Regions from separate parts of the Cytobacillus sp. FSL K6-0129 genome, predicted to be linked through region 3. Evidence: riboswitches for the same ligand, from Rfam matches in the RefSeq annotation. Region 3 holds a riboswitch; each other region holds the start of a gene.

Region 1 (5,972 bases), 470 kb from region 3:
GAAGAAGAGATGCTCACCTATCTCGGCCGTTTTTATGAACAAGCTAATCATTTTAAACCAAAGGAAATTTACTTGCCAGACTCTGTTGATGTGACGATGGCTGAGCAGCTTTTGGATGTAAAAATATTTATTCCTCAAAGAGGGAGAAAAAAAGAACTAGTGAAACTTGCCTATAAAAATGCAAAGATTGCTTTAAAAGAAAAATTCTCGCTTATTGAACGTGATGAGAAAAGAACGGTGAATGCAATAGAAAGCTTAGGTGAGGAGCTAGGAATTTACACACCCTATCGCATTGAAGCTTTTGATAACTCCAATATCCAGGGTACCGATGCTGTCTCAGCAATGATTGTCTTTATCGATGGTAAGCCTGCAAAAAGGGAGTATCGGAAATATAAGATTAAGTCAGTTAAAGGACCAGATGATTATGAATCTATGAGGGAAGTGACGAGACGGAGATATAGCCGGGTTTTAAAAGAAGGGCTACCCCTACCTGATTTAATTATCATTGATGGTGGAAAAGGACATGTTGAAGTCGTTCGAGATGTGCTTGAGAATGAACTCGGTTTAGATATTCCACTAGCAGGATTAGTCAAAGATGATAAGCATAAAACATCTCAACTTCTTTATGGAAATCCATTAATGATCATTCCCCTCGCTCGAAATAGCCAGGAATTTTATTTATTACAACGTATTCAAGATGAAGTGCATCGATTTGCGATTACATTTCATAGACAAGTTCGTGGAAAGAGTGCATTTCAGTCACTTCTTGATGAAATTGATGGTATTGGGGAAAAAAGAAAAAAGCAGTTATTAAAAGATTTTGGTTCTGTAAAAAAAATGAAATCAGCTAGTGTAGAAGACCTTAGGGAATCTGGCTTACCATTAAAAGTTGCACAAGAACTTTATGAAAAGTTACATGAATAGACATTGTCTGAAAAAAACAAATATGGTATAGTGTTTTTAACTTTATATCAAATCACTTTTTAACTTGAAAGTGAAGGTAGAGGTGCGAGTTTCATTAGTAAAAGTTCCTTAGAAGATTGAGCTTCGTTTGAAGGACTTTGAAAGGGAATATTCGCCGAAGTGAAGAAAGACTCAATATTTTCTTCGCTGGTTCTGCATTGAATAAATGCAGGATTGTCAAGACTATCTGTCTTGGAGGGCTATCTCACTGTGTGTACGTAGATTGTTCATACGTTTGACTACACAGCAATGGGATGGGTTTCATCTCATTGCTTTTTTTTATGCCGAATATGGGTAGAAATGTGTTGGTTGTACATACAGGCGGCAGGGAATAAAAACGAATGACTTGAAAGTAGGGGAGAAAAGTGGGCTTAATTGTACAAAAATTTGGTGGAACCTCCGTAGGCTCGGTTGATCATATTCAAAATGTAGCCAACCGTGTCATTGAAGAAAAAAATAATGGTAATGATATCGTTGTTGTTGTGTCGGCTATGGGCAAAACGACTGATCAATTAGTTGGTATGGCAAAAGAATTATCACCCGCTCCGAGTAAGAGAGAAATGGATATGTTGTTATCTACAGGTGAGCAAGTTACGATCTCTTTATTAACAATTGCACTAAATTCAAAAGGTTATGAGGCAACTTCCTATACGGGCTGGCAAGCAGGGATTAAAACGGAATCAGTACATGGTGACGCAAGAATCACTGATATTGACACAAAACCTGTTTCACAAGAGTTAAAGAAAGGGAGAATTGTTATCGTAGCGGGTTTTCAAGGTTTAAGTGAGACTGGCCAAATAACGACATTAGGTCGGGGTGGCTCTGATACAACAGCCGTAGCTCTTGCAGCAGTATTAAAAGCGGACAAATGTGATATATACACCGATGTAACAGGTGTATTCACAACTGATCCACGCTATATAAAAAATGCAAGAAAGCTTCCATCTATCTCATACGATGAAATGCTTGAATTAGCTAATCTTGGTGCAGGCGTTCTACATCCAAGAGCAGTTGAGTTTGCAAAAAATTACAATGTAAAGCTTGAAGTACGTTCTAGTATGGAACGAGAAGAAGGTACAATTATAGAGGAGGTTGCGGAAATGGAAGAGAACTTAGTTGTTAGAGGGGTTGCTTTTGAAGATGATATTACAAGGGTATCTGTACTAGGGATTAAAGACCCTTTAATAAGCCTTTCATCCATCTTTTCACTCTTGGCGAAAGAACATATAAATGTTGATATTATTATACAAAGTATTACAGATGATAAATCATCAGGCTTATCTTTTTCAATTAAAAACCAAGATCTTACAGAGACTGTAAAAATACTAGAAAAAAATCGAGAAGCATTAAGTTATGATCAGATTGAATGGGAATCACAATTGGCGAAAATCTCGATTGTCGGTTCAGGAATGATTTCAAATCCTGGAGTAGCAGCTGAGATGTTTAATGTATTAGCTGCTAATAACATCGTTGTAAAGATGGTCAGTACATCTGAAATAAAGGTCTCGGCTGTGATCGACCAAGCGCATATGTTAAATGCTGCTCAAGCTTTACATCAAACGTTTAATTTAGCTGGGGATTTAATAAAAAATTAAATGAGCTAGCAGTAGTATAAGATAGGAAAATCCAAACACCATTTAAACGCCTTAAAAAGAATGATGTTTGGATTTTTTTTACTGTTGGGTATATTTATTAGGTGTGGATAAAGTCCTTTTTATCCCATTTGACTGTGAAGAGGACCTTTCCACCTTTTTTACGTGGGTGCTCGAATGTTTCGCAAATCACTTCTTTTTTCTGTTCGATTTGTTGAGCAATAAAACCAGCTTCTAATTGGAATGTTGCGTGAGCATTTTCTTTACAGCGCTTTTGAATGACTTCACTTGTTAACTCGTATTCGATTTCTTTTTTGTTTTCGAGGTTTTTCGTTAATTTTCCCCAACCAGCCTCGACAAAGAAGCTGAATAAGTCTTCTTCTGTTTGAAGAGGATATTTACGTGCTAGTCTCTTGCCTGCCCAGTATAAGATATCTGGTGCGTCTTTACCTAGTAAATCATGTAAAAGTTCTTCTCTAATTAATTCATAGCCAAAGGATGAAATCATTTCTTTGTTTGGTTCAATTGATTCTGCCATGTTTTCGGTTTGTTCTATTTGGGCTTCTTGAGATGGCATATTATGCTAAATCTCCCCTCTTTCATAAAGTCTAATATATACAATTTACTTGGAAAAAACGAATACGTACAGTGAAAAGGGAAAAATTTTTAGTTTGTAAAACTGGTGTAAATTATGGGAATAATCTTAACACTAATAATAATCTAATGTAAATGCATTTTTATGCGTAAAATATGAATATTATTGCGTGATTTAAGCTATTTTAATATACCGCCAAATAGGGTTGAAAAAACTATATCATTGGTTTTTTGAGTGAAACTAGAATAGAAAAAATTTTCGTAATATCGACAAAATCTGTATCCGTTTTCTTGACGCTAATGGGCGATGGGAGTAAAATGGACATGTCATATAAATGTTTTGAAAATGATTTGCATTTTCTTAGTGATGCGAAGGATTTGTTATGTACATATTCAGCGTGTCATGCTACAAATTCAAGGGGGTAAACTTATGGCGGGTAATCGAGAGTTTTTAAATCGCAGATTGCATTCATTACTTGGAGTTATACCTGTTGGGGTCTTTCTGATCCAACACTTAGTAGTGAACCATTTTGCAACTAGGGGAGAAGAGGCATTTAATAGCGCATCACATTTCATGGAAAGTCTTCCTTTTAGATATTTCCTAGAAATATTTATTATTTTCTTACCTTTGTTATATCATGCAATTTACGGTCTTTACATTGCGTTTACAGCAAAAAATAACACTTCAAGATTCGGATTTTTCCGAAACTGGATGTTCTTAGTTCAACGTGTAACCGGTGTAATTACATTGATTTTCATCGTTTGGCATGTTTGGGAGACTCGTATTGCAGCAATGTTCGGTGCCGAAGTAAATTATGATATGATGGCTGATATTTTGTCTAGCCCATTCATGTTAGCATTTTACATCGTTGGTGTATTATCTGCAATTTTCCACTTTGCAAATGGTTTATGGTCCTTCATGGTAAGCTGGGGAATTACAGTATCTCCTAGATCACAATTGATTTCAACTTATGTAACTTTAGTCATTTTTATCGCATTATCAATTGTAGGTATTCGTGCTATTTTTGCTTTCGTGTAATGAATACATACATTTTTCTATAATTTGTTCGGTTTTTTTTAGAGGTATTAGTATTAAGGGAGTGAGTCAGATATGGGTAAAGGAAAGGTTATTGTTGTCGGTGGCGGATTAGCCGGATTGATGGCAACTGTTAAAATTGCTGAAGCTGGCGGACAAGTAGAATTATTTTCTTTAGTGCCGGTTAAACGTTCTCACTCTGTTTGTGCCCAAGGTGGTATTAACGGAGCAGTAAATACAAAAGGTGAAGGGGATTCTCCTTGGATTCACTTTGATGATACAATTTATGGTGGTGACTTCTTAGCTAACCAACCTCCAGTTAAGGCAATGGCAGAAGCAGCACCTGGAATTATTCACTTATTCGACCGTATGGGTGTTATGTTCAACCGTACACCTGAAGGGTTATTAGATTTTAGACGCTTTGGCGGAACACAGCATCACCGTACTGCTTTTGCTGGTGCGACAACAGGTCAACAATTGCTTTATGCATTGGATGAGCAAGTGCGTCGTCACGAAGTAGCAGGGTTAGTAACAAAATATGAGGGTTGGGAGTTCTTGGGAACTGTCATTGATGATGACGGAGTTTGTCGCGGGGTAGTAGCGCAAAACCTACAAACAATGGAAATCCAATCATTCGCAGCAGATGCTGTCATTATGGCTTCTGGTGGACCGGGAATTATTTTTGGTAAATCAACTAACTCTATTATTAATACAGGCTCTGCTGCATCAATCGTTTATCAACAAGGCGCGTATTATGCAAATGGTGAGTTCATTCAAATCCATCCAACTGCTATACCAGGAGATGACAAACTACGTCTAATGAGTGAATCTGCACGTGGTGAAGGTGGTCGTGTTTGGACATATAAAGACGGGAAACCTTGGTATTTCTTAGAGGAAAAATATCCGGCATACGGTAACTTAGTTCCTCGTGATATTGCTACACGAGAAATCTTTGATGTTTGTGTAAACCAAAAACTAGGTATCAATGGTGAAAACATGGTTTACCTTGATCTTTCACATAAAGACCCGAAAGAATTAGATATTAAATTGGGTGGTATTATTGAAATTTACGAGAAATTCCAAGGTGATGACCCTCGTAAAGTACCAATGAAAATCTTCCCAGCTGTTCACTATTCAATGGGTGGTTTATGGGTAGATTATGATCAAATGACAAATATCCCTGGATTGTTTGCTGCAGGTGAGTGTGATTATTCACAACATGGTGGTAACCGTCTTGGAGCTAACTCATTGCTTTCTGCCATTTATGGTGGTATGGTTGCTGGACCAAAAGCGCTTGAATATATTGAAGGATTAGAGAAATCAAGTGAAGATTTATCTTCTTCATTATTCGAAGGTGCAGTTCAACAAGAACAAGAGAAATGGAATAAAATCATGTCTCTTGATGGAACAGAAAATGCATATATCCTTCACAAAGAACTTGGTGAATGGATGACTGATAATGTAACAGTTGTTCGTCATAACGATCGTTTATTAAAAACAGATGCTAAAATTGTTGAATTGTTAGAGAGATATGAAAATATCAACATTAACGATACAGCAAAATGGAGTAACCAAGGGGCGGCGTTTACTCGTCAATTACAAAATATGCTTCAATTAGCTCGTGTTATTACAATTGGTGCATATAACCGTAACGAAAGCCGCGGTGCCCATTATAAACCAGAATTCCCTGATCGAAATGATGATGAATTCTTAAAAACAACTATGGCTAAATTCGTTGATGGCAAATCAGCGCCACAATTCCATTACGATGAAGTGGATATCAGCTT
Region 2 (5,972 bases), 690 kb from region 3:
AAAAATATTAGAGGGAGAGGATCAGCGAATGAGTTTATTGAACGCATCATTTCACTTAAATCTACAAACGGATTTAAAATTTGGTTATGAGGTCGTTCAACAAGAGCTTTCAGACAAAATTAAAGCGACAGGAAAGAAGAAGGTCTTCGTTTGTACAGATAAAGGACTGATTTCATCAGGTGTCGTAGAAAAAATTACCCAAGTATTAGAAGATGCATCCATTGAATATGCTGTTTATGCAGAAATCGAGCCCAACCCGTCTGCTCATTCGGTTATGGAAGGCATGAAGAGCTTTCAATTAGAAGGCGCAGACTTAATTATTGCCCTTGGAGGCGGTAGCTCTATGGACTTTGCCAAAGCGCTGGCTGTTGCAGTCACACACACCGGACATGTACTGGAATATTCTCTTGGCGGTAAGCCAATAGAAGATAAACTACCATTACTTTTTGCGATTCCAACAACAGTTGGTACTGGGTCTGAAGTAACGATTGCAAGTGTCATTACAGATAGCGATGGTGGTAGAAAACTTGTTCTAGGATCTCCTTATCTTGTACCAAAAGTTGTGTTTGTGGACCCGGCACTCACACTTGGATTGCCACGAAAGCATGTTGCTGCTACAGGGGCTGATGCACTTGTCCATGCCATTGAATCTTATGTATCATTACCAGCTAATCCTTTTACAGATGCTCTTGCTCTTCAAGCGATTCGCATGCTCTGGACCTATTTACCACAAACCTATGCTCATGCAGACAATTTAGAAGCAAGGGGGCAAGTCCATCTTGCTAGTACATTGGCTGGCATGTCATTTAGCCTCGGTGGATTAGGGATTGTTCATTCCTTATCACATCCAATGTCTGCACGCTACGGTGTCCCCCATGGACTTGCGAATGCTGTGATACTACCAAAAGTGATTGCCTACAATCTTCCAGCATCAACAGAAAAATATGCAACAATTGCACGCATGATTGATCCATCCTTACATTCCGTTAGTATGCAACAAGCAGGCAAAACTCTTATTCCATTAGTAGAAGAATTAATGCATTCTATTGATATTCCACAAAATTTTGCGCATCTCGACCACCACTTTACAGATGAAGATATCGCCCAACTAGCAGAAGATGCAATGAACGATCATGGAACCGTACATTATAATCCAAGAAAAGCAGTGAAAGAAGATATTGAAGCCATTTATAAAAAGGTCTTACCTGTGAATATAGACGAGAAAATTTATCATTAACTAAGAAAAAAGAGCAGTCCTTCCGAGCTAGACATGAATAAGCTTAATTCTGGAGCGGAAATACGACAGCATAAGTTGATCTTACGAATGTAGTTCATTCATCTTTGTCGCGGCTCAACTTCTACCAAAGGACCGACAAACTTCTGATCCAATTCCAAAGCTTTTAACAACGTTCCGTACGAGAGGCTAAAACTAAAAGAAGCCAACCCAATTTAATTATTAAATCGGGCAAGCTTCTTTTAGTTACGTGTACGTTGTAGGAAAGCTTTGGTTCTTTCCATTTTGGGGTTATTGAATAGTTGCTCTGGTGTCCCTTCTTCAGCAATGACGCCTTTATCCATGAAGACAACGCGATCCGACACTTCACGGGCGAATTCCATTTCATGGGTGACAATAAGCATGGTCAGGCCTGTGCCAGCCAGTTCCTTCATCACCTTTAACACTTCGCCAACCATTTCAGGATCGAGTGCTGAGGTTGGTTCATCAAACAACATCACATCTGGCTCCATTGAAAGTGCTCTTGCAATCGCCACACGCTGTTTTTGACCTCCGGAAAGCTGTCTTGGTTTAGCTTCTACATAAGCCTCCATCCCGACCACACGCAAATATTTCTTCGCGATTTTTTCTGCTTCCTCTTTTGAACGCTTTAATACTTTTATTTGCCCAACAACACAATTTCCCAATACATTATGGTTATTAAATAGATTAAAAGATTGAAAAACCATGCCGAGATTTTTACGATATTGATGGACATTATGTTTATCGTCGAGGATATTTTCACCGTTATAGATAATTTGTCCACCACTTGGTTTTTCTAATAGATTGACACATCTTAATAGGGTCGATTTCCCAGACCCTGATGAGCCGATGATTGTAACTACTTCTCCTTTATTCACTGAGAAGTTAATATCTTTTAATACTTCATGACTACCAAAAGACTTACTTAACCCTTGAATATCAACAACTGTATTCACTTTTCCAACTCTCCTTTCCGCCACCTATGCTCCTGTTGTTTTTCTTTTGATATCTTCTGCCGTATCCATTTCACCTGCAACGACGTAATTTTCCGGTCCATCCATTCTTCTTTCAATATAGCGTAGAATTAATGTAACGGTATAAGTCATAACGAAATAAATAATACAAACAACAAAGAATGACTCAAAGTAGCGGAAATTATTCCCTGCAATTGAATTCGTTTGGAAAAATAATTCAGATATAGAAATCACGCTTAACACGGCAGTATCTTTTATATTAATGATAAATTGATTACCTGTAGCTGGAAGAATGTTTCGAATGACCTGAGGTAAAACAACATTCATCATTGTTTGCAAATGGTTCATCCCAATGGCTTGGGCTGCCTCATATTGACCTGGGTCGACAGAAATAATCCCTCCACGAACAATCTCAGCCATATAAGCACCCGTGTTAATGGAAACAATAACGATACCAGCAATGAGCGGATCCATTTGATAGCCAAAGGCCATTGCTGCCCCGTAAAAAATAACCATTGCCTGTACAATCATTGGTGTGCCTCTAAAGAATTCAATATAAGCAGATAACAAGAAATTCACTATTTTTAATAACAACCGTTTAGGACCATTCTCAGGTATTGGTATTGTTCGAAGAATGCCTGACAACAAACCAATTAGGGCACCGAAAACGGTACCAATTAAGGCAATGACTAATGTCACACCGGCGCCTCGTAAAAACATTGGCCAATATTCGACAACGATGCGAATAATCCATTCTATACTCATAACAATGATCTCCTTTTCTCTCATCATGATTGGCCATTACCAATCAATCTGCTAAGGATTTGCGCTTCAAAGGTTTAATACGACGGAGAGGATGCGCTACCCTAGTTGTTTATTTCTCATGTCTCTCCTAACCTTCTTCTCGATATAAAACCGGCTACATCTCATGCAGCCGGCTCATTTAGTTATTCTGCCGCTGGCTGATTCTCAATAGCAGCATCCATTAATTCTTTTTGCTCTTCTTCAGAAATATCTGCAAGGATTTCATTGATTTTATCTGTTAATTCGCTACCTTTTTTCACCCCTACTGCAATGGCAGTATCTTCTTCACTTGTCTCAAATCCTTCAGTAAATTCAACCATCGCAAAGTTATCATTAGCAGCTGAAGCACTTACACCTTCCGGACGTTCAGAAACATAGCCGTCAATAATTCCAGACTCTAATGCAACACGCATAGCAGGGAAGCTCTCCATAGCTGTTTGCTGTTGTACGCCGTCAATTTGATCAATTACTGAATAATGAAATGTATTTAATTGGGCAGTAACCTTTGCCCCACTGAAGTCTTGAATGGATGTGGCATTTTCGTAATCGCCACCTTTTTTCACTACCATGACTAAATCAGATTCGTAATAGTTATCGGAAAAATCAATCGTTTCTTTTCGTTCTGCTGTTGGTGACATACCAGCAATAATAGCGTCAATTTTATCTGAACTTAATGATGGTACTAATCCATCCCATTTTGTTTTCACAATTACTAACTCTTTTCCTAAACCTTCTGCTATCTTCTTCGCAATCTCAACATCGTAACCGCCTGCAAACTCTGAATTACCTTCAATTGCTACTGCGCCATTGCTATCATCCATTTGCGTCCAGTTAAATGGCGCATAACCCGCCTCTAGTCCTACGCGAAAAACGTCTTTATCTTCTCCACCTGAACCTGTGCTTCCTTCAGCCTCATCATTTGAACCACAAGCAGCTAGAAACATACTCAGTACTAAAGCCATAGCTAGTAAAGCAAATCTCTTTTTCATCTCTATTCCCCCTAATATATTTTTCTACTAATTAAACTATTCCGAATTAAGAAAAAGAATAACAAAAAAAGACCTGAGATGAACTCAGGTCCTTGTTATTCTTCCGCCTAAATCCTCTACTTTTCCCATTTTAGAGATAGTGCACCTTAATAAATCGGGTAAATTTATTAAGACAGTCCTGCAATTATTCACTGCAGACCCAACATGCTATACAAACGGGTATAGCACATTTCGGCGATATTTCCTTCTCTTTAGTCTCATCATGCCTTATCACTCTACTAAAGACTGTTAAATACCGCGCCTCTACCCCACCAGAAAAAGTGAGGTTTATTCAATTTGATATCTATTAGGCTACAATAGTTTAATAGCGTCTGTCAATATAAACTCTATGGAAAATTGGTCCTTTTTTCGCACAACCTTTTGATTAGAGCATAATTACCAATGTTAAGCTTGTTGGCTTGAAGCTAACTCTTTTAACTGTATGCTCAAACGATTAATATCCGCTACCGAATGATTTACGTTTGACACCATCTCATGTTCATCTTCTATGATAGCAACGATTTCCTCTGTAGCTGCGGCGTTCTCCTCTGATATATTTGCCATATTTTCAATCTGCTCTTGAATTTGTTCAAATTTTTCTGTGGCAGCGGAAACTTCATTGACACCTCTCACTAACTCTAAGTTGTTTTCTTGTAATGATGTTTGTATCTCGTTGAAAAAGGCAGATATCTCTGTTAGAAGTGCTTGTCCCTGCTTTACAGCACCTTCCCCTTCAAGAGAGCTTTTACGTGCTTCAAGAGACTGAGTGAAAAGAGTATTCGTCACTTCAGAGATCGCCACCGTGATTTCAGCACTTTGCTCAGCTAACTTCCTTACTTCATCTGCAACGACCGCAAACCCTCGCCCATGCTCTCCGGCTCTTGCTGATTCAATTGCTGCATTTAATGCGAGTAAATTAGTTTGATCGGCAATTTGTTTAATGCCTGCTAATAATTTATTCACTTGTTCCATACTTGAATGAACATCTGATACCGTCGATGCTGTCACACTAATCGTTGTATTTACAGTATTCATATGCGATGTAACATCGACTATCTTATTTAAACCATCTTGTACTTTCTCATTCATATTCTCCGACTTTTCTACGACACCTTCTGAAATGGCAACAGATTCTTTTGTATTTTGTAAAGACTGACTCATAGAATCATTGACAATATTTAAGCTGTTCGCTTCTTCTTGAATACTTGTAGCCATCTGTTGAGCAGCTTCTAATACTTGTTGACTTGACTCATGTATCGTTTCAATATTTTGCTTAAAAAGTCCAATATGATTTTCTAGAGTCACTGTACCTTTATCTATTGAACCAAAGGTGTCTTGCAACTGTATGAGGAGGTCCTTTGACTCCGTTTCTTTTTGCTCTGCTTGGTCAATTAATTCCCTACCCCAACTAGCTAATAAATAAAATAAGTACAAAATCCCGTTGGCGACAAGAATAATAGTAAAAATACTCCGGACACTATTACTTTCTCCTAATAACTGATGGCCAATTATAAAGTAGGTAGCAATAAAACTAACATTATAGAATACAGAAAAAGCAACAATCATTTCTTTCTTAAAATATAGCACCACCATTGCAATCGTTAAGAATAAAATATAATGCTTATTCAATGCATATCCGTCCACAAAAAAGAGCATCATCACAATGAGGTTTGGTATAGCAGCATATAAAAAGCCCTTTACGTAATCATTGATACGCAAAAAATACAGAACAATAGCCATGACAATGACAGAAATCCCAGCACACATAATGACAATTGTATCGCTCAAACCCCGGTCAATAACAATAGGTAAGACTAATAAAACAGCTAATGTCATCAATCCCCACATATTCACTTTATGAACTCTTAATAATTCATTCTTTTGCGTACCCAATTATTTTTCCTCCTAATT
Region 3 (5,972 bases):
ACAAGGCCACCAACCATCGCTCCAGGAATAATACCGATGCCACCTAGTACAGCTGCAACAAAAGCCTTTAATCCTGGAATCACGCCCATTAACGGTTCTATTTTTGTATAATACACACCAAAGAAAACACCTGCTGCCCCGGCCAAGGAAGAGCCAATAGCAAATGTGGCGGAAATGGTTGTGTTTACATTAATCCCCATCAACCTTGCAGCATCCATATCATGTGACACAGCCCGCATTGCTTTACCGATTTTGGTTTTATGAACAATAAATTGTAGAACAATCATTAGCACAATCGAAGTGCCTAAAATCATAAGTGATTGACTACTGATTTGTGCACCCAAAATATTAAAGGTTTGATTGCTAATGACTTCAGGATAAGCTTCTGGTTGTGCACCTCTAAAGTAAATAAATAAGTACTGTATAAATAAAGAAATCCCTATCGCTGTAATGAGGGCAGCAATTCGCGTAGAACCTCTCAACCTTCGATATGCTACTCGCTCAATTAACATACCCATCCCTGCACAGACAGCCATTGCAATAATTAAGGCAGGAAAGAATCCTAACCCCCAACCAGCAATCGCGTAAAAACCAACAAACGCCCCAATCATAAATACTTCACCATGGGCAAAGTTGATCAATTTGATAATTCCATAAACCATTGTATAGCCTAAAGCAATCAGTGCATAAATACTTCCTAACGATATCCCATTTACTAACTGTTGAATCCAATCCATGAATCCCCACTCCTCTTCAAATAACCCGAATAGCTTCAGATAGAGAGTGACAGCTAGCGAAAACGCTATGCTGAATATCTCCTCATAAGGTAATTTTTGACACGCTAATTTCAAAAAACTATTGCCCCTGAGCAATCTTGGACTATGAGATTATTAGCTATCACAACAGGAATTACCCTTTCATATCTGATAAAAAAAATGGAAGGCCCAATCGCTCCTCCCATTTTAATACAGCCTCATTTTAAGGATTTACTTTCGTTTTGAAGACTTGCTCCCCATCCTTATATTCCAATACAGTAGCTGATTTAATTGGGTTATGATCTTCATCAACTGAAATGATACCCGTTACAAGAGTTAAATCTTTCGTCTCAGATAAGGCATCTTTGATTTTCTTCGCATCACTTGTACTTTCAGCACGCTCCATGGCATCTTTCAACATATATACAGAGTCATAACCTAATGCATTAAAAGCATCCGGGGATGAGCCATTATATTTTTCACCAAACTTTGTTACAAAGGATTGAATTGTCTCGTCTGGATCACCCGAAGAATAATGGTTTGTTATAAATGTGTTATTTAAGGAATCCCCTCCGGCTAATTCAACTAGCTTTGGTGAATCCCAACCGTCAGCACCCATTAGCGGTACGTCAATACCCATTTCACGTCCTTGTTTGACAATAAGTCCTACTTCTTCATAATAACCAGGGATAAAAATAAATTCGGGTTTAGCTGATTTAATTCTTGTAAGTGTGGACCTGAAATCAGTATCCTTCGCCACATAAGATTCTTCGGCAACTATTTTCCCACCTGCTGCTTCGAAAGTTTCTTTAAAGGAAGCTGCTAAACCTTTTGCGTAATCACTTGCATTATCAGCATAGATAGCTACATTTTTAACTCCTAATTCATTGGCAGCAAAATTAGCTGCCACTGTTCCTTGGAAAGGATCAATAAACGATGTACGGAATACAAAATCATTTAAGCTTCCATCATCATTCACTGTTACATTCGGACTCGTACCTGAAGGAGAAAGCAATACCGTCTCTGAATTATTAGCCACTTGTGCTTGAGCAACTGTATTTCCACTTGTAGCAGACCCAATAATAGCTACGACATCATCATTTTCCGTTAATTTAATAGCTGCATTGGTTGCTTCTGCTGCATCCGATTTATTATCTACTTTTACAATTTCTATCTCTTTACCGTCGATTCCACCATCTTTATTAATTTCATCCACAGCCAATTCGATTCCTTCAGCAATTCCTTCACCATATGAGGCAACTGCACCAGAAAGTTCTAGGTTGGCACCTATCTTGACAGTATCACCAGACTCACCACCACCTGCACTATCACTACCACAGCCAGCAAGGAAACCTGCAGCTCCTATGGTAGAAGCTAAAAGAACAGCGGTCATTCTCTTTTTAAATAACATAATGATCCCCCTTTTTTTGATTATTCCAACAACTAAGAGCATGGTTCAAATCCCCCATATAAACCCCACAAGAAAAGATACCACACAAAAAAAGTAGACTAAAATAACCAAAATGTAATATTTTTCTGATAATTGCTATAAATCTAAAAATAGTATAGTATCATTTTATTCATCTGTCAAAACAATCTTTGTGAATAATATTAATATTTAGAAATCTATTAATAGTTTAGAGCGTTAAAGGGTTTCTCTTTACTATGTTTTGTTTGTAAAACTCTATCATTATATTCATAAAATAATTAATAGTAGATAGGTATAATGTAGTTCAGTTAATTGTTAATAATTAGCAATTAAAAATAACTAGCTACTTTTATATAAAGTAAAATAACTTTGCTTATGTAGTGATTTTAGACTTGTAGGATAGAAAAAGAGGAATGAACCGACGAGTTCATTCCTCCTTCCTATATTGTTCAAAAGAATTATTATATCATCTTCTCGGTTTTTGTACCGAACATTTTAACAACAAGGAAAATCCCCGCCATCATAACAATCAAAGCAGCTAATGCAATGATTACACTTCCACTTACACCCAAAATGATATAAGAGATGGCCGCAGCAACAGCTGCTGTAAAGGCATAAGGAAACTGTGTAATGACATGGTCAATCAAATTACTCCCTGCACCTGTGGCGGATAAAATAGAAGTATCAGAAATCGGTGAAGCATGATCTCCGAATACTGCACCTCCAAGTACAGCTGCCATTGCAGGAATCAGCAAGGATATATCTGTAGCTACAGCAATATCACCAGCTATTGGAAGAAGAATGCCAAATGATCCCCAAGATGTACCTGTACTAAATGCCATAAGTGCCGCAATAATAAATAGGATAACAGGGATAAAATCATGACTCAGATTCGATTGATTAATAACGCTAGCCAAGTACTCCCCTGTACCTAGTTGACTAATCAAATCTCCGAGTAACCAGGCAAAAATTAAGATCAATACTGATCCAAACATAGATTTCATCCCAACCCATGTAGCTTTCAAATAAAAATTACTCGTTAGTTTATCATCTTTCTTTAATACTTGAGCAAATTGTACGTAAGCAACAGCTAAACTCAATAATCCTCCGACAATTAATGATAAGGCCACATCTGTGTTTTCTAATAAGGATACTAACGACACATTCCCCTCTGCACCATTAATGCCTGTCCAAGCCATCATACTCACTGTTCCAATAAATAAAACAATGATTGGCCAAACAAGATGACCAACAGTCCCTTTCGTACTAATAGGTAATTCTTCTTGAACTTCGTCTTTCAACTGTTTCTTCTTATCAAATAGAATTCCTTGTTCAATAGCTTGTTTCTCATGTTTCTTCATCGGACCAAAGTCAATTTGCCCAACAACAATGATAAACACCATTATGATTGCCGCCCACACATAAAAATTTAACGGAATGATTTGCATGAAAGCAGAGAAAGCACTATAATCAGTTATTTTATGAGACACTAAAATCGAGCCAATTAAGGCGATAATTGATGCTCCCCAACTTGATATAGGCGAAATAACACATAAAGGTGCGGATGTTGAATCAATTAAATAAGCAAGCTTTACACGTGATACTTTTTGTCGATCGGTAACAGGTCGAGATACCTGTCCAACTGTTAGCGCATTAAAATAATCATCTATAAACAAAATCATACCTAAAACTACGGTTAATAACTGTGCACCCACTCTCGTTTTCACACGCTTCATTGCCCATTCACCAAAGGCACGACTACCACCCGATAGTGAAATAAATGCAGTAATGCTACCAAGAATAAGTAAGAATAATAGAATGAATATATTCCAAGTATTTAACCCTTCATCTGTTATAAAAAGTGCTATAAACGACGAGAAAAATATTTGTAGCGTATCTAGCGGTTGATATCCTCCAATTATGATAGCTGCTGTTAACGCCCCTAAACCAAGGGAGAGAATCACCCTTTTTGTTAGTATAACCAAAAGCATCGCTACCAAAGGTGGCAGCACAGAAATAAATGTACCTGTCATAAAAAGACCTCCTATTAGTATAGGAGCTATAGACATGAACGAATGCGTCTCATATCAATTAACGATCAGAGAAAGGTATCCTCCACTTTTCTTTGATCCTTAATTGATAATAAAAAAAGAGTAACGATAGAGATTCTATCATTACCCTTCAAGAAGTAACGTTATTCTCCATCACGACTGTAGCTCCCCATTATGGTTAATATACCTCCATAATGACAGTGTTACTCCTATTAAGAGCAACCCCAACAAATAAATATTGACGTACCTATTTGCTTCGGCAAATCTCCCTTTTATCAAAGTTCACTGTTGTCATCCTCACATTGATTACTAATGATGATTTGCGCCTCTACCCCATCGGATTGATAAGGCATTATTCAATTGTTATACATTATATCAAAATATAATTATTTATGCAAAACTCTATCAAAACCTAAAATATTCATAAATTTATTATTTTTAAGATATAGTAGGATACTATAACCTATACCATTCTTAATAGCGCTTCTCTACCGATCATCCCATTTTTAATGCCTAATTCCTCTGCAGCAAAAGTGACTGATTCAAGTGGTGCATCTATTAGCTGTTGAATCGTTTTTACCCCTACTGCTCTACCAGCAATGACATGGCGATCTTTTAATTTTTCATTTAATAACGCAACGTCTAATGCACCACACATGATATATCCTTTATCATTTGATACGACTAACAAATTAGTTTTTGGCAGCTCAACGGATACAGTCATAAACGTATGACCATCCAAAATAACAGGCTTTAATTCAACCATGACCGTCCCCCCTTCCCTTTAACAATTTATGTTATAGGTAGAGATTCGGTGTACTCATTAGTTAAAATAAACCGAGTTGTTTTGGAGCTAATCCCTCATATTCAATTCCTAATATTTCTAGAATTTCCTTCGCATTATCCGCTGCGTCACCACCAGAATTATTATTAAATAGTACATAGACCTCCTTCGCCTCTTTTTGTAATTGCTTTAATCGCTCTGCCCACTCCAATAATTCCTGGTGATTATAACGGTATAGATAGCGAACTTCACGCCAATTTGGTTGTTTTTTATTTTGCCATCCATGAACATTACGACCGTGCAAGCGGACTAGTACAATTGGATTACCGCAAGTATGCATCACAATTGGAACAGACCCCTCCCCTGCTTGTGGTTCATCACAAACGGTATGTATCCATTTCTCTTCCTTGATAAAATTTAAAGTACCTTCTATAAACGCATCTTGATACCAAGACTGATGACGAAATTCAACAGCACATGGTATTTCTCCCATTTGCTGTTTACACCAGCGTAAATATTGCACGTTTTCCTTTTTACAATTAAACCACGGTGGAAATTGAAATAGGACCATCGCTAACTTATTTTCTCTTATATAAGGGGCAAGCGACGCTTTAAAAGCAGCAAACATTTCTTCCTTTGTCTCAAAAGGAATCTCCCCCCTTTGATGCCCCGTCATCCCCTGATAAGCTTTCACAACAAATTTAAATGAAGCAGGCGTTTCCCTCACCCACTTTTCCCCGTTCCTTTCTGGCTGTACGGCATAAAAGGAAGCGTCTACCTCAACTGTTGGAAAATGAGCGCCATATTCTAATAGTTTATCTCGGTTAGATATACGCTCCGTATATAGGCTGTCATGATCTCCCCATCCAGTTAAACCAATCCTAATCATTCCATCACCTCATCTACCAATAATCTTCATACTGATTATTTTACCTAAAGGATATAACCATAAA

The links. A riboswitch is a leader RNA that binds a small molecule or an ion and turns the genes downstream of it on or off. The one in region 3 is predicted to bind lysine.
Region 1: linked by a shared signal. The riboswitch ahead of MHI57_RS08545 (aspartate kinase) and the one ahead of MHI57_RS10995 (Na+/H+ antiporter NhaC family protein) in region 3 are both predicted to bind lysine.
Region 2: linked by a shared signal. The riboswitch ahead of MHI57_RS14405 (transporter substrate-binding domain-containing protein) and the one ahead of MHI57_RS10995 (Na+/H+ antiporter NhaC family protein) in region 3 are both predicted to bind lysine.

Annotation. Positions count from the first base shown of each region.
Region 1 covers NZ_JBBOXM010000001.1:1,734,549-1,740,520, reverse strand. Annotated here, with positions in the region: gene uvrC (excinuclease ABC subunit UvrC) at 1-924, shown strand, start outside; lysine riboswitch at 994-1,174, shown strand; gene MHI57_RS08545 (aspartate kinase) at 1,329-2,558, shown strand; gene MHI57_RS08540 (YslB family protein) at 2,656-3,132, opposite strand; gene MHI57_RS08535 (succinate dehydrogenase cytochrome b558 subunit) at 3,580-4,188, shown strand; gene sdhA (succinate dehydrogenase flavoprotein subunit) at 4,261-5,972, shown strand, end outside.
Region 2 covers NZ_JBBOXM010000001.1:2,892,540-2,898,511, forward strand. Annotated here, with positions in the region: gene MHI57_RS14390 (iron-containing alcohol dehydrogenase family protein) at 29-1,237, shown strand; gene MHI57_RS14395 (amino acid ABC transporter ATP-binding protein) at 1,477-2,211, opposite strand; gene MHI57_RS14400 (amino acid ABC transporter permease) at 2,236-2,994, opposite strand; gene MHI57_RS14405 (transporter substrate-binding domain-containing protein) at 3,177-4,022, opposite strand; lysine riboswitch at 4,152-4,336, opposite strand; gene MHI57_RS14410 (methyl-accepting chemotaxis protein) at 4,467-5,954, opposite strand.
Region 3 covers NZ_JBBOXM010000001.1:2,201,295-2,207,266, forward strand. Annotated here, with positions in the region: gene MHI57_RS10985 (branched-chain amino acid ABC transporter permease) at 1-737, opposite strand, end outside; gene MHI57_RS10990 (ABC transporter substrate-binding protein) at 979-2,166, opposite strand; gene MHI57_RS10995 (Na+/H+ antiporter NhaC family protein) at 2,646-4,217, opposite strand; lysine riboswitch at 4,390-4,574, opposite strand; gene MHI57_RS11000 (YunC family protein) at 4,699-5,001, opposite strand; gene MHI57_RS11005 (DUF72 domain-containing protein) at 5,063-5,908, opposite strand.